2 regions of the Nostoc sp. UHCC 0870 genome follow, and region 2 is predicted to be linked to the other one. Evidence: predicted binding sites of a transcription regulator. Region 2 holds the regulator's gene; the other holds the start of a gene.

What was found. The regulator NtcA, encoded in region 2, controls nitrogen genes in cyanobacteria. The targets are predictions, from matches to a motif close to TNTGTANNNNNNNNTACANA.
Positions count from the first base shown of each region.
Region 1: a site for NtcA is predicted at 7,053-7,072, ahead of glnA (type I glutamate--ammonia ligase). Genes of this name have one in related genera too.

Region 1 covers NZ_CP091913.1:6,290,150-6,302,705, reverse strand. Annotated here, with positions in the region: gene L6494_RS26680 (M4 family metallopeptidase) at 1-924, opposite strand, end outside; gene L6494_RS26675 (pentapeptide repeat-containing protein) at 1,640-6,091, opposite strand; gene apcB (allophycocyanin subunit beta) at 6,327-6,836, opposite strand; gene glnA (type I glutamate--ammonia ligase) at 7,197-8,612, shown strand; gene L6494_RS26660 (glycosyltransferase family 8 protein) at 8,688-9,650, opposite strand; gene L6494_RS26655 (hypothetical protein) at 9,924-10,127, opposite strand; gene L6494_RS26650 (ferritin-like domain-containing protein) at 10,619-11,518, shown strand; gene patX (heterocyst-inhibiting protein PatX) at 12,324-12,554, opposite strand.
Region 2 covers NZ_CP091913.1:3,531,548-3,544,103, reverse strand. Annotated here, with positions in the region: gene L6494_RS14945 (HEAT repeat domain-containing protein) at 1-2,398, opposite strand, end outside; gene L6494_RS14940 (hypothetical protein) at 2,391-2,867, opposite strand; gene L6494_RS14935 (NACHT domain-containing protein) at 3,211-5,319, opposite strand; gene hisB (imidazoleglycerol-phosphate dehydratase HisB) at 5,699-6,328, opposite strand; partial or broken gene fabI (enoyl-ACP reductase FabI) at 6,514-7,291, opposite strand; gene ntcA (global nitrogen regulator NtcA) at 7,797-8,468, shown strand; gene L6494_RS14915 (DUF3084 domain-containing protein) at 8,641-10,065, shown strand; gene L6494_RS14910 (pre-16S rRNA-processing nuclease YqgF) at 10,078-10,524, shown strand; gene L6494_RS14905 (hypothetical protein) at 10,514-10,726, opposite strand; gene L6494_RS14900 (DUF3146 family protein) at 10,723-10,986, opposite strand; gene rlmN (23S rRNA (adenine(2503)-C(2))-methyltransferase RlmN) at 11,093-12,160, opposite strand; gene L6494_RS14890 (phenylpyruvate tautomerase MIF-related protein) at 12,348-12,556, opposite strand, start outside.

The sequences.
Region 1 (12,556 bases), 2.8 Mb from region 2:
TTTACCTGCCTTCTCCCAAGCGTAACCGCCTATTTCCATCGCAGCTAGATAGAAAGCACGGTTGGGAATACCTGAGTTGATATGCACCCCACCATTATCAGCCCAGCCAGTATATTGGTCTTTAACATGGCCAGGTTGGGGGTCTTTACCCAATACAGGATCATCATATGCTGTGCCTGGCTCTTTCATAGAGCGAATACCCATACCTTTGACAGTTGGCATCAGTAAACCCTCTCCAATAATCCAGTCAGCTTCTTCAACTGTCTGATTTTTTACCCTCTGTTTCACCAAAGCACCAAACACATCAGAGAAGGATTCATTTAAAGCCCCTGGTTCGCCATAATATATCAACGCTGCTTCATACTGAGTTACACCATGCGTTAACTCATGTGCAATCACATCAATACACTTAGTAAAACGGTCAAATAATTCTCCATCACCATCACCGTAAACCATTTGGTCGCCATTCCAAAAGGCGTTTTCGTATTTCACACCATAATGCACTGTTGAATCTAAACGCAGCCCCTTATTATCAATGGAATTGCGCTCAAATAGTTCATAAAACAAATCATAAGTCGCACCAGCCGCATCATAGGCTTCGTCTACTGCTTCATCATTGCTAGGGGGATCACCTTCACTGCGTACTATAGTTCCTGGTAGTTGCTGAAGATTTTTAGCATCATATACTGTGCGGCTTTTTTCCCCAGGAGAAGGTGCAAAAGAAATATTTCCAATGATGTCTCTACGTCCACGCAACTGTGCCGAAAGATTTAATGTGTTGAAAGCCCAATTGCGCTGCTGTTCTGTACCATTCACCGCCACATTTTCCAGCATATGCGGCGGGATAACACAACATATAGGACACCTAGTTTGGGTAGAATGATTACAATTCAACCTAGATGATTTCTGTTTATTTCTAGCCATCTAATATAGTCTCCTTTGGCAATTATGTAAGGAACAACCGTGGATAAAACACCACGGTTGGAAGGAGCAGAGGAATTAATGCAGATGGCGAATCCCTGGTTGATATTTTAATGAATCTTTTCTACTTTTTATTGTCTAATAAATTCCTAGAAAAGCAATGGCTTTTTGAGCAAGAAATTAAATTTTGATAGCCCGTAAAAATCGGTTTTTATTTATATTTTTAAATTTGTAATTCTTAGTTATTTTTAGTAATTAAAAATAACTAAGAAATTTACTGGTATCAAGAATACTGTAGATATTTTTATAGGGTTATTACTCAATAGACTACATAGACAAATTAAAATCATGTAGATTAAGTCAGTAAAATCTCTATTACGGATAAGATAATTTTTTCTAGTAGTTAATGTTAAATTATATTGCTAAAAAAATTATGCTATCTGTTTTGGTTAATGACCAATTGACAACAGAAATCGGCTAATACAATTTCTGTATTAAGAATGATATATTTAGTACAGTTTTAATGTTTCGGATATTGCTGATTAAGTTAATTACTAGAACGAGAAAAATGGCGATCGCTCTTTAATCTTAATTTCAGCAACAGCATCAACCTCACATCAAGAATTTTTGCTAATCAGCCTTATCACTCCCCTACTCTCTGCGCCTCTGCGTCTCTGCGTGTTAGCGTAGCGGGGCGTAGCCCGATAAATTCATCCCTCTAATCCTCCCCAGCCCCCAACGCCTTCAAACTTAATATCTCCGCCTGGGTTAACCCCTTCACGCCCTTAATCTTCAACCCTGCATATAACTGATGGCTGAAAGTAGCAATACACTCCCCAGTCTGCACATCCCACAGTTTCACCGTATTATCATCACCACCACTAGCCAGAGTCCCACCATCCCCACTCCAGGCGACTGAGGAAACCCAACTGCTATGACCAGCCAGAGTCAGGCAACACTCCCCAGTCTGCACATCCCACAGTTTCACCGTATTATCATGACTACCACTAGCTAGAGTCCCACCATCCCCACTCCAGGCGACTGAGGAAACCCAACGGCTATGACCAGCCAGAGTCAGGCGACACTCCCCAGTCTGCACATCCCACAGTTTCACCGTACTATCATCACTACCACTAGCCAGAGTCCCCCCATCCCCACTCCAGGCGACTGACCTAACCCAATCACTATGACCAGCCAGAGTCAGGCTACACTCCCCAGTCTGCACATCCCACAGTTTCACCGTCTCATCATGACTACCACTAGCCAGAGTCCCACCATCCCCACTCCAGGCGACTGACCTAACCCAATTGCTATGACCAGCCAGAGTCAGGCGACACTCCCCAGTCTGCACATCCCACAGTTTCACCGTTTTATCACCACTACCACTAGCCAGAGTCCCCCCATCCCCACTCCAGGCGACTGAGATAACCGAACTGCTATGACCAGCCAGAGTCAGGCGACACTCCCCAGTCTGCACATCCCACAGTTTCACCGTATTATCATCACTACCACTAGCCAGAGTCCCCCCATCCCCACTCCAGGCGACTGAGATAACCGAACTGCTATGACCAGCCAGAGTCAGGCGACACTCCCCAGTCTGCACATCCCACAGTTTCACAGTATTATCATCACTACCACTAGCCAGAGTCCCCCCATCCCCACTCCAGGCGACTGAGTAAACCGAACTGCTATGACCAGCCAGAGTCAGGCGACACTCCCCAGTCTGCATATCCCACAGTTTCACAGTATTATCATCACTACCACTAGCCAGAGTCCCACCATCCCCACTCCAGGCGACTGAGTTAACCGAACTGCTATGACCAGCCAGAGTCAGGCGACACTCCCCAGTCTGCACATCCCACAGTTTCACCGTCTCATCACGACTACCACTAGCCAGAGTCCCACCATCCCCACTCCAGGCGACTGAGTTAACCAAACTGCTATGACCAGCCAGAGTCAGGCGACACTCCCCAGTCTGCACATCCCACAGTTTCACCGTCTCATCACGACTACCACTAGCCAGAGTCCCACCATCCCCACTCCAGGCGACTGAGTAAACCGAACTGCTATGACCAGCCAGAGTCAGGCGACACTCCCCAGTCTGCATATCCCACAGTTTCACCGTCTCATCATGACTACCACTAGCCAGAGTCCCACCATCCCCACTCCAGGCGACTGAGTAAACCCAACTGCTATGACCAGCCAGAGTCAGGCGACACTCCCCAGTCTGCATATCCCACAGTTTCACCGTCTCATCATGACTACCACTAGCCAGAGTCCCACCATCCCCACTCCAGGCGACTGAGTAAACCCAACTGCTATGACCAGCCAGAGTCAGGCGACACTCCCCAGTCTGCACATCCCACAGTTTCACCGTTTTATCATCACTACCACTAGCCAGAGTCAGACCATCCCCACTCCAGGCGACTGAGTTAACCGAACTGCTATGACCAGCCAGAGTCAGGCGACACTCCCCAGTCTGCACATCCCACAGTTTCACCGTTTTATCACGACTACCACTAGCCAGAGTCAGACCATCCCCACTCCAGGCGACTGAGTTAACCAAACTGCTATGACCTGTTAAGGTTAACAACTCCTTCCCAGTGTTAGCATTCCACAGCCTCACCCTACCATCTGCCTCTCCTGTCGCCAGCACTTCCCCATCAGGACTAAAAGCCACTGTCAAAACCTCAGTCAATACCCTAGCAAACACAGACTCATGTAAATTTGCTCCAGTCAAATCCACACTGTGCAGACTCACTCGACTAAAATCTACACCTGGAAGCACAGTCTGATTCAAATCCTGTTTTTCTAAAGCAAAACGATTACCTTTGATAAGTAACTGCGCTGCATTACTACCACAGTAACCAGCTTCTATTTCAGTTTTAGCTTTAGTGGTTTTAACTACCTCTACCAAACGTCCATTAGCTGATTTTTGCAACATCGGCCACATTAAATCCAACACTGCTTTTGCTAACAGATTTTTACCAAAGGTTTGAGTTAAATCCCCATCACTAATACCTTGGTCATAAGGCATCCCATCAGCAACTTCTCGGAAATCATCTGCTAAAATACCCAATTCTCTAGCAAACTTATAAGCAACAAAAAACTCTAATAAAGACCGATGGGCAGGATAATAATCACCATCAGCATTACGAATTAACATAGTTTGACCCATCATGTCATAATGCCAATGGTCTAAATCCTTTTGTTCCTGTACTTCCTTGTTAAAACAACGCCGAATCCGGTCAGGAAACTCCTTATAATTGAGAGTCATCCTCTCAGTAGACAGCATTTCCCAAGATAATTCACACAGAAAATATAACTTCTGTGCCATTGTAGTAAAAGTGCGTACAGATTTAATATCCCGTTCCATTTTGTGACGCACTGCATATAGATAAACACGGGAAATATCTACAGGTTTTCCAGCTTCAATCTCTGGTAAAGCTTCAATAATTAAATCAATCATCACCGGACGACGCGCCAAATCTAATAATTGTTGATTGTGAGTAATATAGTCAAAAGTTTCCGGTTTAGCTTTAAAACTAATAACTTGTCTAATTTGCTCATCATCCAACTTTTCTAATTCTAAAACCTCAAATTGCGGCGGTTCTCCGGTTAAATTTGCAGTAGAAGCTTTTAACTTAGCATTTAATAAATTGCGTCCTTCCAAAGCTTCCGGGAAGTGTTCCGTGCGACAAGTTAAAATCGCTTTTGCGCCAGGAACAACCACCCTAGCAAGCTCCCAAAAATTATTAATCATGGCTTGACGATCTACCCGTGCAGCCATTTCGTCAAAGCCATCAAAAATTAATAATAATTTCCCCATCCGGTTTAGCTGTTCAAAAGCAGAATAATTTGCTAAACCAATCTGATGCTTCCGAAAAAAGAACTCAGAAAATAGAGATTCAATTGTTACAGCTTTCGCATAATCTCGCAAAGGAATCACTAAAGGAATACGCGGTAAAGGTGAACCATCTTGTTTAGCCTGACGATATTTTTGTAAAGCCTCCCAAGCATAATGAAAAGCAAACCAAGTTTTACCTGTACCAAATTCCCCTAAAATTGATAAATGTTCCTTAACTGTATCAGCTAACCAATTATTAACATAGCGGTCAATCCAACCGTCTTCTTTACCATAGTGACTAATCCCAATGCGCCGCTTAGTGACTAAATCAACTTCTTCCTTAATACAAGCTAGTGGCACATAATATTTATCTATTCCCTTTTCTGTCACCTGGTTTTCTAACCATTCAAAATAGCTACTAAAATCAGCGTCAGCTTCGATTAATTCATCTAACGTATAACAATAAACTCCTGAATCATTGGCTTGTGCAACTTCCTGTCTAGCTAACTTACTAACTCGACGCGGTGCAACTACCCAACCTTCATCAGTTTTATATTTTTCTATCCCTTGTTTAACAGCATTCACATCATGAATACTTGCTTCTCCCTCCACTCCCCGAATAAAAATTCGGTCGTAACCCCGGCGTTTAGGGATATTAATAATCCATTCAAAATATTCAGTTTCTAAAACTTCAGTCGGTTCAAATTTATAACCTAGTGCATTAAACCAATCACGTAAATTTTTAGCTAATTCCGTTTCTCTCGCTACTGGCGACGGTGGTAATAATTGCTGATAACTTTGTGCTAATTGGTTAATTTGCTGTTGAATTGCTGGTAAATTGAGATATTTAACCTGTTCACTAACTTGATTTAAAGTACGTTGTAATTTCTCTATTTTATGGTCTTGTAAAATTTCCGTAGGTGTTCTGGCTTGTTTAGCAACTTCCAGAAATAAACGGGCAAATTCTGCTACTTCCCTATGAGGGTCAATGTTTTGCTGTTTAATTTCATCACCAATAGCATAACTGTCAATATAATTATCTAATTTTTGAAAATTGAAATTTTTATTCTGACTAAATGCCTGTTCAAAATTATTTTGAATTTCTCGTTGTCTAAATAACTCTAAAATAACCTTGGGCTTTCCTAACCCATATTGAATTAAGGTATAACGATAAATACATTCAAAATCATTTTGGGGTACATCCGGTTGTAAACCAAACTGTTTGAGTATTCTTAATACTGTTTCGTTACGAATAACTTTATCTTGAACACGCTGAACACCCTGAGCAACTAATTCACTAATAATGTCATCAATAATAAACATAGTATTTATAGATTTCAAGTAAATGTGAACATCGCGCGGATTAGATCCCCGACTTCTTTAAGAAGTCGGGGATCTGGAAGACTGCTAGCGATCGCCTCATCTCCCATCATCGTAAATTTATGTAAAAAAAGCGATCGCGTCTGAACATAGCTTGTCAGGCGATCGCTTCACAAAAATTCACTCAAAGTCCTGAGTCCTGAGTCCTGACTAAAAATTCCAGTCCCCAGTCCCTTCCCTACACGTCCTGTTCGCTTAACTCACGAGTGATGTGATCAAATGGCTCATCCACAAAAGCAGTGCTTGTAACACCAGCAGCAGCTACTTGTTCTTTCACCAAATCCTTAAGAATTTGCACACCACGAACTGTAGGAGCAATAGGCACACTCAGAGAATTGTAAGTTTCCCGTAGACCTTGCAGCACACGCTCATCTAAAACATTGGTATTACCAGCAACCAGCGCGTATGTAGCGTAGCGCAGGTAGTAGTCCATATCGCGCAAACAAGCTGCATAACGACGAGTTGTATAAGCATTACCACCAGGACGAATTAACTCTGGTAGTTCTTCAAACAACTTAGCACCAGCCTGCTTCACCAATGCCGCCGCGTTCGAGTTAATTGCAGCCGCAGCTTGGACGCGAGCTGTACCACTCTCAAAATAGGATTTCAAGCTGTCGATCGCGTTCCGGTCAAAATAACGACCAGTTACGTCATAATTCTTAATTAAGGTTGTTACTGCGTCACGCATTCCTTCTTCTCCCAATCGTTGCTATCGTGGTTTGATATTTATTTGGCCGCACTTACGCACCAGTAAATTTTTGTGCTATTTAAATATAGATTTGGCACAAAAACCATCTATCTATTATTTAAGGATTCTATGTCAAAGTTGACCCCTCTGAGATGAACTTTCCCTCTTTTGTGCAGATGTCGAAAGAAAGGTTAATATTACCTGTAATCCAGATGATCTGTAACAACTACTACAAAACTCTCTAATGTTGAGAATCTACGATATTTCAGGTGTGTCACAACTTTGTTCCGCTCAGTAGGGTTAGGATGCTTTGGCAGATTCTGGTTTGACGTTAAGAAATTGGCAGAGAAGGAGTAACGAATGACAACCCCACAAGAAGTCTTGAAAATGATTCAAGACGAAAACATCCAGATGATTGATTTGAAATTCGTCGATACCCTCGGCACTTGGCAGCATTTGACCATGTTCCAAGACCAGATTGACGAAACTTCATTCACTGATGGTGTACCCTTCGACGGTTCCAGCATTCGGGGTTGGAAAGGCATCGAAGAATCAGACATGACAATGGTGCTAGATCCTAACACCGCTTGGATCGACCCATTCATGGCAGAGCCAACATTAAGTGTTATTTGTAGCATTAAAGAACCCCGTACTGGCGAATGGTATAACCGTTGCCCACGGGTTATTGCTCAAAAAGCAGTAGACTACTTAGTTTCTAGTGGTCTTGGTGATACCGCTTTCTTTGGCCCTGAAGCTGAATTCTTCATCTTTGATGATGTCCGCTATGACCAAACTGCCAACGAAGGATACTACCACGTAGATTCAATAGAAGGCCGTTGGAATTTCGGTAGAAAAGAAAGCCCCAACCTCGGTTACAAAACCCGCTTCAAAGAAGGTTACTTCCCAGTTGCGCCAACAGATACTTTCCAAGATATGCGGACAGAAATGCTGTTGACGATGGCAAAACTAGGTGTGCCTATTGAAAAGCATCACCACGAAGTAGCCACCGGCGGTCAGTGTGAATTGGGTTTCCGCTTTGGTAAATTAATCGAAGCGGCTGACTGGTTGATGATCTACAAATACGTGATCAAAAACGTAGCTAACAAATACGGCAGAACCGTTACCTTCATGCCCAAACCTGTGTTTGGCGATAACGGTTCTGGTATGCACACCCACCAGTCTATCTGGAGAGATGGTAAACCTCTGTTTGCTGGCGACAAGTATGCTGGTTTGAGTGACATGGCACTGTACTACATTGGTGGTATTCTCAAACACGCACCAGCATTGTTGGCCATCACCAACCCTTCCACCAACTCCTACAAGCGTCTAGTACCTGGTTATGAAGCACCTGTAAACTTGGCTTACTCCCAAGGTAACCGTTCTGCTTCTGTGCGTATTCCTCTCTCTGGTACTAACCCCAAAGCCAAGCGTTTAGAGTTCCGTTGTCCAGACGCTACCTCTAACCCTTACTTGGCATTTGCAGCCATGCTGTGCGCTGGTATAGATGGTATCAAGAACAAAATTCATCCCGGTGAACCTTTAGATAAAAATATCTATGAACTCTCTCCAGAAGAACTGGCGAAAGTTCCTTCCACACCCGGTTCTTTAGAATTGGCATTGGAAGCACTGGAAAATGATCACGCTTTCTTAACAGAATCAGGCGTATTCACTGAAGACTTTATCCAAAACTGGATTGATTACAAGCTAGCTAACGAAGTTAAGCAGTTACAATTGCGTCCTCATCCTTATGAGTTCTATCTTTATTACGACGCTTAATTAATACCTGTTTGCAATTATATCCAAACGTGTAAATTTTGCCACCCTATAGGGTGGCTTTTTTGCGTACTAAAGCTAGGATTTGATCACTCCTCGGAGCAAAAATTTAATTTTTTGTTTTAGTGAAATGTACGTTTTGCTGAACACTGCTAAATTCTGTTGTCTTTGTTTTTTAGCTAATTGTTCAACACCCCAACTTGACCAGATTTTACTATCTAAATATTCAAAAAATAAATGTTTTTCTGGATGATTACAGTTATCATGCCAAGGTTTTTCATGGGAAGAAAAATGAATAATAAAAGGATGATTAACTAGGTTATTATATTCTTCTTCACTATATGGGCTATCTTGCCAAGATTGATATCTAAATAGGTATGGCATCTGATTCCACCTGGAATCAATGGCTTCCCATTGTCCTGCTAAAATTGCATTCATAGCATCTTGGTCATGCCAACGTATATACTTTTTATATTTATCTAAATACGTAAATATTTTTTGACTTGTGGCCTCTTGTCGCCATTTTTTAAGGTTCATGACAAGCACACCAGAATTGAAGTATTGGCATTCTGGGGAAATACCCAATTCTTGATAATTAATCAGTCCTCTAGGAGATGAGACATAGGGCGCACCCATATCTGGTATTGCCAAAAGGTAGTTATCACGAATATCGATATTCCATAGTTCTTGCAAACTAGTTCTGACAATTACGTCGCTATCAATGTAAATAGCTTTGTCAATTTTTGGGGGTAAAAGTTCTGGAATTAAAATTCGATAATAAGCGGCGATAGTAATCGCAGAAGATGTCTGGAAGTTTTTGAATTTTGATTTTTTTACCTTCAGCCAGGTAATACTAACTTGCTCAGATTGAAGATTTTGCCTAATTCTATTTTTATTAACTCTACTAATACCACCATCAATAATATATAAAGCTAAATGCTGTTCACTAGTAAGATGGGCAACAACTGAACGAGTAGTTGCAGCTAAAGGCATGGAGAATTTATCATCAGCAGCACAAACGAGACAAATTGAGTTATCCATAAATTCTCAATCTCAAACATACACTCCGCAGTTAAGTAAAATATAAATGGTATTTGCTTGTAAAATACCATTCTTCTCAGGCATCAGAACTTATTGACTACTATCGCATAATCTCCAACTAGTAACATCAGTTATGTTTACTAAGTTGAGAACGAGATGGCATAATTTGTACTTTAGCCTCAGTTATTTTGTCTGTCTGGAGTGTATGTCAGTACATCAGGGGAAAAAATTATGGTAGAAATAGTTTCCCCTGCTACTAACAATGATCAACATCTAGCTCATAGTCGCATTACTGCGCCCGTAAATTACTCGTGTAGTCGGGTCAATCTTGCCTTGAATGGGATTCCAATAGTGGGATGCTTCTTCTGTAGGAATACCCATTTCTTGTGCAGCACGCATCAGCATCGATTGTTGACGATTCTTAACTTGCTGATATTGACGCACCATAATCGCACGAGATTTTTCTTGAATAGACATAACACACACTCCCTATGAATTTAGAAATATTGGATTAATCTTTAGTTCTCTATTAATCAATTTAGCAAAAATTCTGTAACATACACTACTAAATTGAGCTTTTGTCATAAAACTTAATATTTCCCCAGTTACAGCGACTTTGTTTTCATCAGGAATGACCAACCATCAGACCTAGACTACCGCAGACAAAATTCACCATTCAGACAACCTGTGAGAAATACTTATCTCCAGGTTGATGATCTTGTCTTTACCTTTATTTACATTTGTGCAGGTCAAAATATCAAGATTCCATGATCAAATTAAGATTTGCTACGGAAATGCTAGATAGTTCCCAGTCTATTTTCCAAATAATTGTTGAAATGGGAAAAAATCCTTAGAATCACTATTGTAAAGAAATATTACTTTATTGCGCCTAGTTCCTGGCTGACAGCTATAGGGAAACCCCAGGCCATGATCAAACACCACATAGTTAATAAGTCTCAAATAAAACCATGACAGTTGTTTATCCACGGAAATTTCAAAATAAGTTGAGTGCGCGGGACGTACTCAAACGGGTCGTGAGCGATCGCGAAATTCACTTGATCACCCTCAACCGCTATCGTTATAGTGAGCAGCGTAGCTGTAAAGACTTAACTGATTTAATAGAACGACTCAACGGTAAGCCACCAGAATTAATCAAAGACTTATCACACCATATTGCCGATGAAGCTCGTCATGCCATGTGGTTGACTGATTTATTAGTAGAATTGGGGGCAAATGTTGGTACACCCCCAGGTTCTTCTTATATAGATGAATTTGAAAGACTCCTAGACAAAGACACATACACTTCTCAGGAGCAATTAGAATCAGGTATAATTGCTGCCTTAGCTGCCATCAACGTCACTGAAAAGCGGGGTTGTGAGTATTTTTCTGCTCACATTTATGCACTTAAGCAAGCACCCCAAACAGCAGAAAATATGAAAATCAGCGAAACCATTGCTAAAATTCTCCCAGAAGAAGCTGGACACGTCCGTTGGGGTAATCGTTGGTTAGCACAGATGGCAGATAAAAGTCCTGAACATCGCCAAAAAGTTGAGCAAGCCAAGCGCAAATATGCCGCAATAGAACAAGCAGCATTTGAATCAGGAATGGATATTACCCTCGGTGCAGAACTGCGACGGGTTGCAAACCTTGTGGAAGTAGCAAACACAATGCCATTGTGGGAACGTCCTCAATATCTCATGGAACGCTTACCACAAACCTTGCTAGCACCAAGTTTGCAGTTTACCAGAATCCAGGCTGCACAAAAAGCCTGGCAACGTGACCCCCAGGCATTTTTTGAGAAATTTGTGCCAATGTTTTTAAATGGCATTCAAAAAACAGAAAATCAGCCCAAGACAACCAAGCCTTAAATGAGTAATGAGTAATGAGTAATGAGTGATGAGTAAATCCCATTACTTATTACTTAAAGATAGTTGGAGTCGGTGATTTAAACCCCAACTCAACTGATACTATGTGTCAGTAAACCAAAAAGTTTTTTAGAAGCTTTACCAAGCAAACATTTCAGCCAAAGCCAGGGATATCACAAAACAACGTTTTGTTGAGCATTTCAGACGATCACCCTAGTCATCTTCAAGCGATCGCTCTAAGATCCCTCTAAAACCAATGGTCAATACTCCTGATTAACGATGGCTGAAACCCTTGTTTTTACGTTGGCTTTTAAAAGTTTGTGGTTTACTGATGTGTAGACTTATGAGTCTTAAACCCTTGAATTTACGATAAATTAATAGTGGGTTTTGAGGTGCATATTTAGGTGTGTAAAGCTTTGCACCCCTATTCAATCTATATCAAGCAAGACGAGAAGCATAAAACTCCACGCTTTGTTACTGGATGTGTAGCGTCACCGCAGATTTGCATCTGTCAATACCTTAAGTATTGAAAAATTTAGGGCTAAATTTGCTTACTATGAAGTTGTTGACCCTGTTGTAATATTGTGAATTAACCTGAGTGATACCCTGGAAATAAAATTAAGCGTTATCTGTGGTCTGAAGAGTGGTGATGCTGTCAATTGGGGTGGTTAATTACTTGGTAGTTGTAATGGCAGAATTAAGAAAATTGTATTCTTGCTAAAAAGGCTAGTTAAAAGAGTTGAATAGTTTTGAATTTGCTGGTCACAAGACAAATGCTCATGTCACAACAGGCATCATCTGTAATCTACTACACAGTAGGATAAGTATTTCTTTGCGATTCCATTAAACTTCTTCGTCCACTACCCCTAACAGGTGCAGCACCTTCTGGCTCATTACGTTGATGTTTAGGCTTTAATGAAACTAAATCTTGAGAAGTAGTTGATGATACAAATAAATTTTGATTGACTACTTGTGGGGAATCAACTGTTAGTGAGGCAAATACCAGACTTGAAATTAAAAACTTAATAGCAATACTCATTG
Region 2 (12,556 bases):
CGGCTGCTGAACCGATTTTACCCAGTGCTACTGCCGCACGAGAACGCACAGAGGAATCTGGGTGTTCTATGAGTTGAATTAAGCCAGGAATTGCGGCTGCTGAACCGATTTGACCCAGTGCTACTGCCGCACCATAACGCACATCGGAATCTGGGTGTTCTATGAGTTGAATTAAGCCAGGAATTGCGGCTGCTGAACCGATTTGACCCAGTGCTTCTGCCGCACCATAACGCACAGAGGATTCTGGGTCTTCTATGAGTTGAATTAAGCCAGGAATTGCGGCTGCTGAACCGATTTTACCCAGTGCTACTGCCGCACCATAACGCACATCGGAATCTGGGTCTTCTATGAGTTGAATTAAGCCAGGAATTGCGGCTGCTGAACCGATTTGACCCAGTGCTACTGCCGCACCATAACGCACAGAGGAATCTGGGTGTTCTATGAGTTGAATTAAGCCAGGAATTGCGGCTGCTGAACCGATTTGACCCAGTGCTACTGCCGCACCATAACGCACATCGGAATCTGGGTGTTCTATGAGTTGAATTAAGCCAGGAATTGCGGCTGCTGAACCGATTTTACCCAGTGCTACTGCCGCACCATAACGCACATCGGAATCTGGGTCTTCTATGAGTTGAATTAAGCCAGGAATTGCGGCTGCTGAACCGATTTTACCCAGTGCTACTGCCGCACCATAACGCACATCGGAATCTGGGTCTTCTATGAGTTGAATTAAGCCAGGAATTGCGGCTGCTGAACCGATTTGACCCAGTGCTACTGCCGCACCATAACGCACATCGGAATCTGGGTCTTCTATGAGTTGAATTAAGCCAGGAATTGCGGCTGCTGAACCGATTTGACCCAGTGCTACTGCCGCACCATAACGCACATCGGAATCTGGGTGTTCTATGAGTTGAATTAAGCCAGGAATTGCGGCTTCTGAACCGATTTGACCCAGTGCTTCTGCCGCACGATAACGCACAGAGGAATCTGGGTGTTCTATGAGTTGAATTAAGCCAGGAATTGCGGCTTCTTTCTCTCCCAATGCGGCACGATATTGTTGAAGTCGTACTTTATTTATTTGTTTTTCTCTGTTTTTTAAGAATTGCAATGCTTGAGTTTCAAAGGCTGTTTCATTCAGACTGCAAAGAGTTTGGAAAACTTTTGAATTAATCTTAGAATTGACTTGTGGTGAGTTACTGATTTCCAGTTCTACCAAAGGTTGTAAAATTTCTTCTGCTAAGTGGTTATCTGCAACTTTTAAGTCTTTAGGATTTTCAGCCAGGCAATTACCAGCAAAAAATAAATCGCGGTGCAGCCATTGCTCATATTCGCTGTGCTGGTTTAAAATTGCTCGAATTGCTTTGGCCGTTGGTTTAGGTTTTTGTTGAGCAATTAGTAGCAGCAACACTTCTCGCCAATGAGGATCGTGAAGATGGTCTTTGATATGCTGTAGAACAATATCGAAATCATCTTCGTTGTCTCGCTGATAAATAATTTCTTGAGTGCAAAGATATTCTTGAAAAGTTTTATGCACAAAGGCATAACAATCTTGTCCTTGTTCATTGAGCAAACCTGTCCGCTCGCGGATAAACTTTACAAATATTTCTGCTTCTCTTTTAGCTTGATGATTTTCAATTTGTTTTAGTGTTTCGATATGTTTACTTAATTGAGAGATTAACTCATCTCTATCAATTAGCGTACCGCCTTCTTGATCTCCTGTATTTCCTTGGGTATGAATCCAGTAAGCCAGCCTTTCTAGCAACCGTCGCAAATCATCAAGCAGTAAATATTGAAAGGTCAAATGATTGCTGATTTCTTTATTGGAATCCCAAGAAGTTAATAAAGTTTCTACTGCTTTTTCATAAAGCTTATGACGCTCTTTCGGTAAAATAGCTTCGTAGCGATGAATTAAAGCAATAATCGTTAAGAGTAACGGATTTCTTGATAGCAACTTAATCCGATCACTCTCTGCAATTGCCTTTTTTAAGCTATCTTTGCGACGTTGCGCCTCTAGTGAATCTACAATGCGGCTATCGTACCAACGTTGAATAAACTCTCCTATTTTGGCATCATCAAATGGTTGCAGTTGATAGTGAGGAAAATCTTCTGTGTGGAACAAGTCCCGTTTGTAGCCAGCCGGACGAGAGGTAATAATTGCCATATTCTGAGAAAATCTTCCTAAAAAATTCTCAATCTGCTTGACAATTTCATACCGTTGAATCGCATCTGAAACTTCATCCAAACCATCTAATAAAATTAAAGCTTTTCCATTTTCAAGCCAATACTCAAAAAAATTAGGTGGTAGCTGTTTTATAGATAGATTGCGTTGGACAAACTGGTTCACATATTCTAAAATATTGCTGTTTTCTTGTCTAGCTAATTCACGAATTTTAACCAAAATGGGCAGTAGCTCTACATCTACTTTTAGCCCCAGATTTTCTGGTTTTTTTTTGAGCCAGCATGACAGCAAAGTAACTCATCAAAGTCGTTTTACCTGACCCTGGTGCGCCCAACAAAACTAATTTACGATTATTGCTTTCACTTAATAGCTGCTGTGCAGAAAACTTTTTTCCAGTCTGGCTTTCTAATTGCACTAGTTGGCGTTGCTCACGGATTAATTCTAACTGACGCTTATTTGATAAGTTATCAGCTTCCTCTAAAGAAGTATCTATTTTATAATCTATATGTTTTTGACTAGATTTTATTTCCTCAACTACATCAGGCATCACAAAAATCTGGCTAGATTTTGCATATTTATCTACTTCTTGTCCGGCTACTGCAATCCCAGCAAACTTAATATCATCAAACCACTTTGCTAGTTTTATACAGTATTCTGCTTTAGCATCTTGAAATATTTTTGTACTCATGCTGCCCTTATTTACCTATTATGGACTGCATTCTGGCTAATCATTATAGCAGTATTAAACTCAGGACTTAAGTAAGTCGGTGGGAATAAACCTAACTATGTTAAGTAATATAAAGTTATTGTGACCGAGTTCGTAGTAAGGACTTCAGTCCTTATTTTAGGACTAAAGTCCTGATTACAAACCTTTAATTATTTACGCCGTTCTACTTACGCAAGCAAAATTCGTTATTGCGACCAGAACAGAGTTTAGGGAAGCAATCCCAGAGTTTTAGGCGGATTACGTCGTTATCACTCCTAATGACGTAATTACGTTAATTTTGCGTAAGTCCTAAAACTGTTGATATTTACAGTTTACTTAGATACTGCTGCATTCTTTGCTCATCTATATTCGCTTCATTGTCTGATAAAATTTGTAGTGCTGATTTTGCAAACTGTGTTTGACTAAGATTACAAAAACTTAAAAATACTTGTGAGCGTATTTCTTCATCCAAATCAGGATTTATTTCTAGGTTTGCCAATTCCCTCAAAATTTGCGAGGATGGTTCGTTCTCTACAGTCCTCAAATCCTTTGGATCTTCAGCTAGACAACTGGCCGCAAATAATAAATTATGATGATACAATTCTGGTTTATCTGTGTCTAGATCAAGAATAAACTTAATTGCTTTAGCGATTGGTTTAGGTTTTTGAATCACAATCAGCAGTAACAATACTTCCCGCCAGTGAGGATCGTGTAGATGGTCTTTGATATGCTCTAAGACAATACCGAAATCATCATCATTTTGACGACGATAATCAATTTCTTGAGCGCACAAATATTCCTGAAATGTTTTATGCCCGAATGCGTAGCATTCTTGTCCCTGTTCATTGAGCAAACCAGAACGAGCAGATATATATTTGATGAATTTTTCTGCTTCTTGTTTAGCCTGGTAAAGTTCAATTTGTCTTAGATTTTTAATGTCTTGACTTAACTTATCAACAATTTCTCTTCGTTCAACTATTGTACTACTATTTATATCTGCTTGACTTTTCTGACTATGAATCCAATATGCCAGTTGTTCCATTAATCGTTGTAAGTCGTCAGGTTTTACATATATTAATCTTTGATCTAGAGGTTCTGCTTTATTCATATCCCAACTCATGAGTAGGGTTTTTACTGCTGCTTCATAAAGATGGTGACGTTTCTGGGGTAGACGATACACATCATACCTATGAATTAAACAAACCAGCGTTAATAGTAGAGGATTTTGTACTAATAATTTAATGCGTTCTTGGCTATTTAATACATTTTTTAAGCTAGTTTGCCAGCGATCTGATTCAACAAGGTCTGGAAAACGGCTATTATGCCATTTATCGATAAATAAGTTAATTTTTGGTTCGTCAAAGGGCTGTATAATATAGTGAGGAAACTCATTAGTTTTGAAGAAATATCGCTCATATTCGGCAGGACGAGATGTGATAATTACCCGGTTTTGAGCATACTGTGAATCTTTGATAAAAGAATAAAGAAGTCTCACAACTTCACGGCGTTTATTTTCATCAGCAATTTCATCTAAACCATCAAGTAATATTAAGGCTTTTCCTTGCTTGAGCCAATAATCAAAAAATCCATTTGGTATATCTGTTAAGTTGTATTTTTTAGGAATTATCTCTTGCAAGTATGACAAAATATTATTTTCTACATATTTTGCTAAATCACGAATCTGAATTAAAATTGGTAATAAATCATGTTCTGCATTCGAGGCAAAATCAAGAGCAAAATACTGCATTAAAGTACTTTTACCTGAACCCGGTTCACCCAAAATTACCATCTGCTGGATAGGAGAATTAATTAAAAGTGTATTAGCTGCAATATATGCGTCATTTGATGTAATGATAGGTTGGGTGTTATTCTCCTCTTTTATTACATCAGGCATTACAAAAATCTTTACTAACTGTTCCGAAATATCCCTGTCCTCTCCTGAAACTTTAATTCCAGCAAAATGTATTTTTTCTGAATGTATTTTTATTTGGTTGAAGTAATTTTCTTTCGTAGTTTTATAGCGTATGTAAGCTGGACTTTTTTGAAAGTATGTATTACTAAATGTCCATAACCAAGGTTTCAGACCAACTTCATTCAGACTAATTTTTAGGTCTTGTGCGATCTGTGTAAATGCTGCAATCAGATTCGGTATATCGGGAAATTTATCTGTTAGCGGTTTCTCTAATTCTTGCTTAACGGTTGAACATTTAAATACTTTAGCAAGGAAGTCAGCAGTTTTCTTGTCATCACAATAAGAAAAAAGTCCTTTTTGTAATCTCTTCTTTTCTTCGTCTTGAGCCGCTTTTATCGCTGCTTTGAGTGACTTTTCTAATTCTGTTGGATTCCATCTGCTTTGAGCTTTTTTTATAATTTCTTTGGCGATCGCAGATAAAACAGGCGTTAATGCAGCTCCAGGAATACCAAAACTTTCCATTTTTATTGCCCTAATTTTTGCTGAATGTTGAAGCTTTATCTAGCTAAATAGCACTGCTAATTAATGCGATTTTAGGGCATAATATCGCCAATTATGATGAAAATATCAAATAATTTCTCAAATTCTGAGTGGAGTTTGGATGAAATTTAATGTCGCTGCGTGTCCGGTAGAGGTATTTGTCTACAAAGTCAAAAAATTTAACATTTGATTTTTTACTTTGGTGGTTACACGCAAGCAAAGCTAACACCTCGCAAGCTAGCTGCACTGTTGCACCCCACCCAATAACCAAAAATCAGCGCAGCGATCGCTTGAGCAAAATTCACAATCAATATTCCTGAGAAGGGAAGCTTGTTGCTTGATAACCCTCCCCTTTTCTGAATCAAAGCACTCCCTTAGAACTAGGAATAGTCCCAGCGCGACGAAGATCGACTTCTACTGCCATGCGTGCAGCCCTAGCGAATGCTTTAAACGTGGCTTCTATGATGTGATGGGAATTTATCCCGTCTAACTGGCGAATGTGTAACGTCATTTGACTATGGTTGACTAACGCCACAAAAAATTCCCGTACTAATTGCGTGTCATAAGTCCCCACTCGTTCGGTAGGAATTGTTAAACCATAGCTGAGGTGAGGGCGACCAGAAAAGTCCAGCGCAACCTGTACTAAAGCTTCATCTAAAGGGGCTAAAAAATTACCAAAGCGGACAATACCTTTTCTGTCGCCTAATGCCTGATGGAAAGCTTGGCCTAGGGTAATACCCACATCTTCGTTAGTGTGGTGGTCGTCAATTTCCCAGTCGCCTGTGGCTTTGACATCCAAATCAATCAAGCCGTGGGAGGAAATCTGATGCAACATATGATCCAAAAACGGAATCCCTGTGGCAGCTTTGCAAATGCCACTGCCATCTAGGTTAATGGTAACTTGCACATCAGTTTCACCAGTAGTGCGATGTACTGAGGCAATGCGAGAGGCTGAGGAGAAATTAACTTGGGGATAATCGCTGATTTGCATAGAGGTTGGGGATTGGGGATTGGGGATTGGGGATTGGGGATTGGGGACTGGGGACTGGGGACTGGGGATTTTAGATTGAAACCCAATCCAAAATCTAAAATCCAAAATCCACTCATTGAATTGCCCCATTTCTAAATCGTATTACGTGAAACAGCAAGAAGGCTCACACTGACCTGAGTATAGGTTCACATTCCCATGATTTCATATCCTGAATCCACGTACAGGACTTGTCCTGTAATCCCGCTTGCTAAATCGCTAGCTAAGAAAGCAGCCGTGTTACCTACTTCTGTCTGAGTAACGGTACGACGTAAAGGAGCGACTGCTTCGACATGATGAATCATATCTAAGATGCCACCAACGGCACTAGATGCTAAGGTGCGGATAGGCCCGGCAGAGATGGCATTAACGCGAATGTTTTGAGGGCCGAGTTCAGATGCTAAATAACGCACACTAGCTTCTAATCCTGCCTTAGCTACACCCATAACATTGTAGTTGGGAATTGCCCTCACACCACCCAAATATGTCAGGGTAATGATACTTCCTCCCTCTGTCATTAAAGGTTTGGCTGCACCACTTAACTGCACGAGTGAATAGGTACTAATATCTAAAGCTGTAGCAAAGCCAGAACGAGAAGTTTGGCTAAAATCTCCAGTTAAATCATCTTTGTTAGCAAAGGCCAAACAATGAATCAGAATATCTAGTCTGCCCCACTTATCACGGATTGTCTCAAAGGTAGATTGAATCTGTTCATCGTTTTGAACATTACAGGGAACAAATAAACTGGGGTTGAGAGGTTCTACTAGTTCAGCAACTTTCTTTTCCATTTTGCCCCTTTCATCTGGTAGATAGGTAATGCCGAGATTCGCTCCTGCGGCGTGTAGTTGTTGGGCAATCCCCCAAGCAATCGAGCGGTTATTGGCAATACCTGTTACCAGAGCGTTTTTTTCCATTCAGATTCAGCATAGAAACCCTTGATGTAAGCGATTTATGAAAATAGAGGCTAGGGACTGGGGACTGGTGACTGGTGACTGGGGATGAGGAACGGCGGATTAGGTCTTATTTTTTTTACCTTTTACCTCTTGCCTCCTGCCTCCTGCCTCCTGCCTTCATGAGCATACTAGAATCTGAGGCACGTTTGTATTTGTTTTATACATGATTGGCAAAAATAATAATTAGTAAATGTGTTTTTTTGATTTAAAATACATATTATTCCTTAAGAAATTCTCAAGATTACTTAAGTTTTTAGAGAAAAAACCTGATGGTTATAGCAAGCAGAAGTATCTATCAAGAACTGCTAGCTAAAAATAGCAGAAATTAGGTATCATTATAAACAAATAACTATGAAGTTATGGGTTTAAGTATAGTAAAGTACAGCAAGGTTAACGGTGCTTTATTGATTTTTCAGGTGTATTCTTAGGTAATTAGTTTTCACTTTTTTGTTATTCCGGCATTGGGTAGGGGAAGGGAGATGATCGTGACACAAGATAAGGCCCTAGCAAATGTTTTTCGCCAGATGGCAACTGGAGCTTTTCCACCAGTTGTCGAAACGTTTGAACGAAATAAAACGATCTTTTTTCCAGGCGATCCTGCCGAACGAGTTTATTTTCTTTTGAAAGGCGCAGTAAAACTTTCCAGGGTGTACGAGGCAGGAGAAGAAATTACAGTTGCACTATTGCGGGAAAATAGCGTTTTTGGAGTCCTGTCTTTATTGACAGGCAATAAATCTGATCGGTTTTACCATGCGGTGGCATTTACCCCGGTAGAATTGCTGTCTGCACCAATTGAACAAGTTGAGCAAGCACTCAAGGAGAATCCAGAATTATCAATGTTGATGCTGCGGGGTTTATCTTCGCGGATTTTACAAACAGAGATGATGATTGAAACCTTAGCGCACCGAGATATGGGTTCTAGGTTAATCAGTTTTCTGCTGATTCTCTGCCGTGATTTTGGCGTTCCTTGTGCAGATGGGATCACAATTGATTTGAAGTTATCTCATCAAGCGATCGCAGAAGCAATTGGTTCGACTCGCGTGACAGTCACCAGATTATTAGGGGATCTGCGTGAGAAAAAGATGATTTCGATCCACAAAAAGAAGATTACCGTGCATAAACCTGTGACTCTCAGCAGACAGTTCACATAAAATCCATTGGAGTCAGGGGAGGTGGAGCGTGTTATATTTCTTTAGATAACACTCAATAGTTGGCATTAAATCTAAAATCTTGAGTAATTTCAGCTATTACCAACCCCCCCAAACTCCACAGACAATGACTGAAAGTAGTAGGCTGTATCTGGAAACATTTCGGTAGCTGAAGATGACCACCGGCTACATCCTCATCGCAGCAATTTTAATTTTGGGAGGCGTAATTGCCACTGCTGGCGATCGCATCGGCACAAGAGTTGGCAAAGCACGCCTCTCTCTCTTTAAGCTTCGCCCCAAAAACACGGCTGTAGTGGTAACTATTTTTAGTGGTGTATTGACAGCAGCCACTACCCTAGCTATCCTGTTTTTGGCTGATGAAGGCTTGCGGAAAGGGGTATTTGAGTTAGAAGATATTCAAAAAGACCTCAGACAAAAACGAGAACAGCTCAAAGTGGCTGAAGAGCAAAAAAGTCAGGTAGAGGCTGAACGCAACCAAGCCAATCAAGAATTAGAAACCACCAAAAAAGAAAAATTTACAGCGCAGCAAGATTTAGCTCAAACCCAAACTAAACTTCAGCGCACCCAGAATCAGTATCAAAAAGCCATAGCTGAACTCCAAAGTGTTTACAATCAAAGGAAAGCACTACAAATAGCTGTCACCAAGCTGGAAGCAGAACGTAGACGGCTGTATGTTGAAGCTCAAAAAGCAATTGCCGAACGCGATCGCGAAATAGCTAAACGCCAAACTGCGATAGAACAGCGCGATCAAGAACTGAGTAACCGTCAACAAGCCATAGAACAGCGCGATCAAAAAATTTCTCAACTAGATAAACTCATCCAAAATCGCAATCTAGAGATTATCGAGAGAGAAAAGGTCATAGCCAAACGGGAATCTCTTCTCAAAGAATTGGAAAAACAACAGGACTATCTAGAACAGGAAGTAGCAAGACTGGAAAAATATTACCAGTCATATCGGGACTTACGCTTAGGTAAATTAGCCTTAGTTCGAGGTCAAGTTATTGCGGCGGCTGTAGTGCGTGTTAATCAGTCAACTACTGCCCAGCAAGTAATTGTACAACTACTGCAAGAAGCCAATCGTAATGCTAGCATCGAATTAGCTGAACCTGGAACTGCTGCTAATACACAACTACTGCGTGTGACTCCAGACAGGGTTGAGCAGCTGATAAAACAAATTAGTGACGGTCGAGAATACGTAGTGAGAATTTTCTCGGCTGGCAATTATGTGAGGGGGGAAAAACAGATAGAATTTTTCGCTGATACAGCTAGAAACGTCTTAGTCTTTTCTGAAGGTGAGGTACTGGCGACAACTACCGCCGATTCTAAAACTATGACCTCATATCAGTTAAGGCAAAGATTGGATTTATTAATTTCAGCATCCCAATTTCGTGCTAGAAATGCGGGTATTGTCGAAGGTGTACAAATTGATGGTACGTTTATTCGCTTTGTGGCCTTGTTGAGACAGTTCCAGCAACCTGTAGACATTAAAGCAGTAGCAGCAGAAGACACTTACACGGCTGGCCCTTTGAGAGTAAGACTAGTAGCAATTCAAAACGGCAAAGTGGTTTTAAGCACTTAATAAAAATTTATTATGGCTTTTAGTGAATTTTCCCCAACACAACCAGTCATTTTAGGTTTCGATCCCGGTAAAGATAAATGTGGTGTAGCCTTGATGGGATTAGACCGACAATTGTATTATCACCAAGTAGTGCTTTCAGATGAGGCGATCGCTACCATTAATAACCTACGTCAAAGGTTTCCCGTTTCCTTGTTGGTGATGGGTAATCAAACTACAGCCAAACGTTGGAAACAGCAATTGCAACAAGAATTAGCCGAACCATTAAATATTGTGTTAGTAGACGAGCGTTATAGTACCTTAGAAGCACGCGATCGCTATTGGCAGATGTATCCGCCCAAAGGACTGACAAAGCTACTTCCACAGGGAATGCGCCAGCCACCACGGCCTATAGATGACATTGTGGCTATTCTCTTAATCGAAAGATATTTAAGCCGCCTAACTGAATCAGTTAACAGTTAATCTGCTGAGTGCTGAGTGCTGAGTGCTGAGTGCTGAGTGCTGAGTGCTGAGTGCTGAGTGCTGAGTGCTGAGTAACAAGAAGATTACTCAGTAATTTCGCACTATGGTATAAAGCCACGCCCAGTTGTAGGCGGTCTTTAAACTCAGCACCGACTAAACGCTGCGCTACCGCTAACAGAACTTGGAACTCAGCACTCTTCATAATTTTGCGCGAATCGTAAACGCATAGTCTCCGCCTGGTTCTAGCTGATAATCTTGCTGTTCCAAGAACCTTCCCAGAGGTTCTTTGATTAAAGCCCGACCCTGGGAAGGCTTCACGGAAAGTTCCCCCAGGCGAAAATTCCATTGGAAATACCACTCAAAATCCCCTGCACTCACTTCACCTTCTAGGAAGCCGTGTTGCCAGGATTGGCGGGTGATTTTGACATGGGCGGTAGTTTCTGGCAAACGTTTAGCACTCACAATGCTTGGTGTTAAGTATGGGACAAAAGCTAACTATTTAAGCTATCTTTTATTTACCAAACTTCGCCACGATCGACAAACTGGCAACGCAAGTATTTTTGCGTAATTACGACTTACTTGTTCTTAGTTGTCCACAGGCCGCATCAGCTTCTAAACCACGGGAATAGCGGACGCTAACAGCGATTTTTTGCTGTTGCAGAACTGTGACAAAAGCTTGAATGCGATCGCTCTTAGGGCGTTTGTACTCAACTTCCTGAATAGGATTGTAAGGAATCAAGTTGACATGACATTGAAATCCCCGCAGACGCTTGGCTAGTTGTAAGGCGTGTTCTGGTAAATCGTTCACACCAGCCAGCAAGATATATTCAAAACTTACACGTCTGCCAGTAATTTCTACATATTCCCGACATTCAGCCATTAAATCTTCGATGGGATAGGAACGCGCACTGGGGATAAGTTGTTCGCGTAGTGCTTGGTTGGGGGCGTGCAGACTCACCGCCAGGGTAACTTGTAAATGATGTTCGGCTAACTCCCGGATGCGATCGCGGATTCCTACAGTAGATAAAGTTAGCGATCGCTGTCCAATCCCTACATCTTGATTTAAAGATTTAATTGCCCCTAAAACATTCTCTGTATTTAACAACGGTTCACCCATGCCCATAAATACCACATGACTCACCCGTTGCTGAAAATCTTCTTGCACAGTTAATACTTGATCAACAATTTCATGTCTGCCCAAATTACGTTTGTAGCCACCTTTCCCAGTAGCGCAGAAATCACACGCCATTGGACAACCCACCTGAGTAGATACACAAACAGTTAAACGCTTATCTGTCGGAATCCCCACTGTTTCCACAATCTGCCCATCGGATAGTTGCAGAAGGTACTTTACTGTGCTATCTGGTGCAACAGATCGGTAATGAATCTGAGAACGCCCGATGGGGATATCTGCAACATCTGCTCGCCATTGCTTAGGAAACGCAGAAATATCAGCTAGCGATCGCACTCCTTTGTGATATATCCAATCGTGGAGTTGCTTCCCTCTGTAAGCAGGTTGTCCCTGCTGCTGTACCCAAGCAGTTAACTCCGTCACCGAAGCACCGAGTAAGGGCGGCAAAGTTGTTGTTTCTGAGATGGTTGAGTTAACTGGGTAAACAAGAGGCGTAGCAGACATAAAAAATCACAAGTTGAAGCTGAATCTCTATCGTACAACTTTCAACTCAATTTGGTAGTCACTGAGCTTGTCGAAGTGCGCCTTACCCCCATACATGAATTTAGGGGCTTCCACGGCGCGAGGTGTCTGGTGAATATATATTGATACTGGGTGAGATCGCCTCATCATCAATAGTGCCAATTCAGACCTAACCAAACGTTGAGCCGTTCCAGCCCCACATTGCACCCTTAGCATCAGCAAACTCAATGTAAATGCGATTTTGCGACACTCCGAGAGTTTGATTAATCTGTTGGCAAAAATCTTGACTCATCGCCTCAGTTTGATTGAGCTCCATTGTGCCAATACTCTTAATCTCTATATAACAAACTGGTTCTGTAGTACCAGCAAAAGTCATAG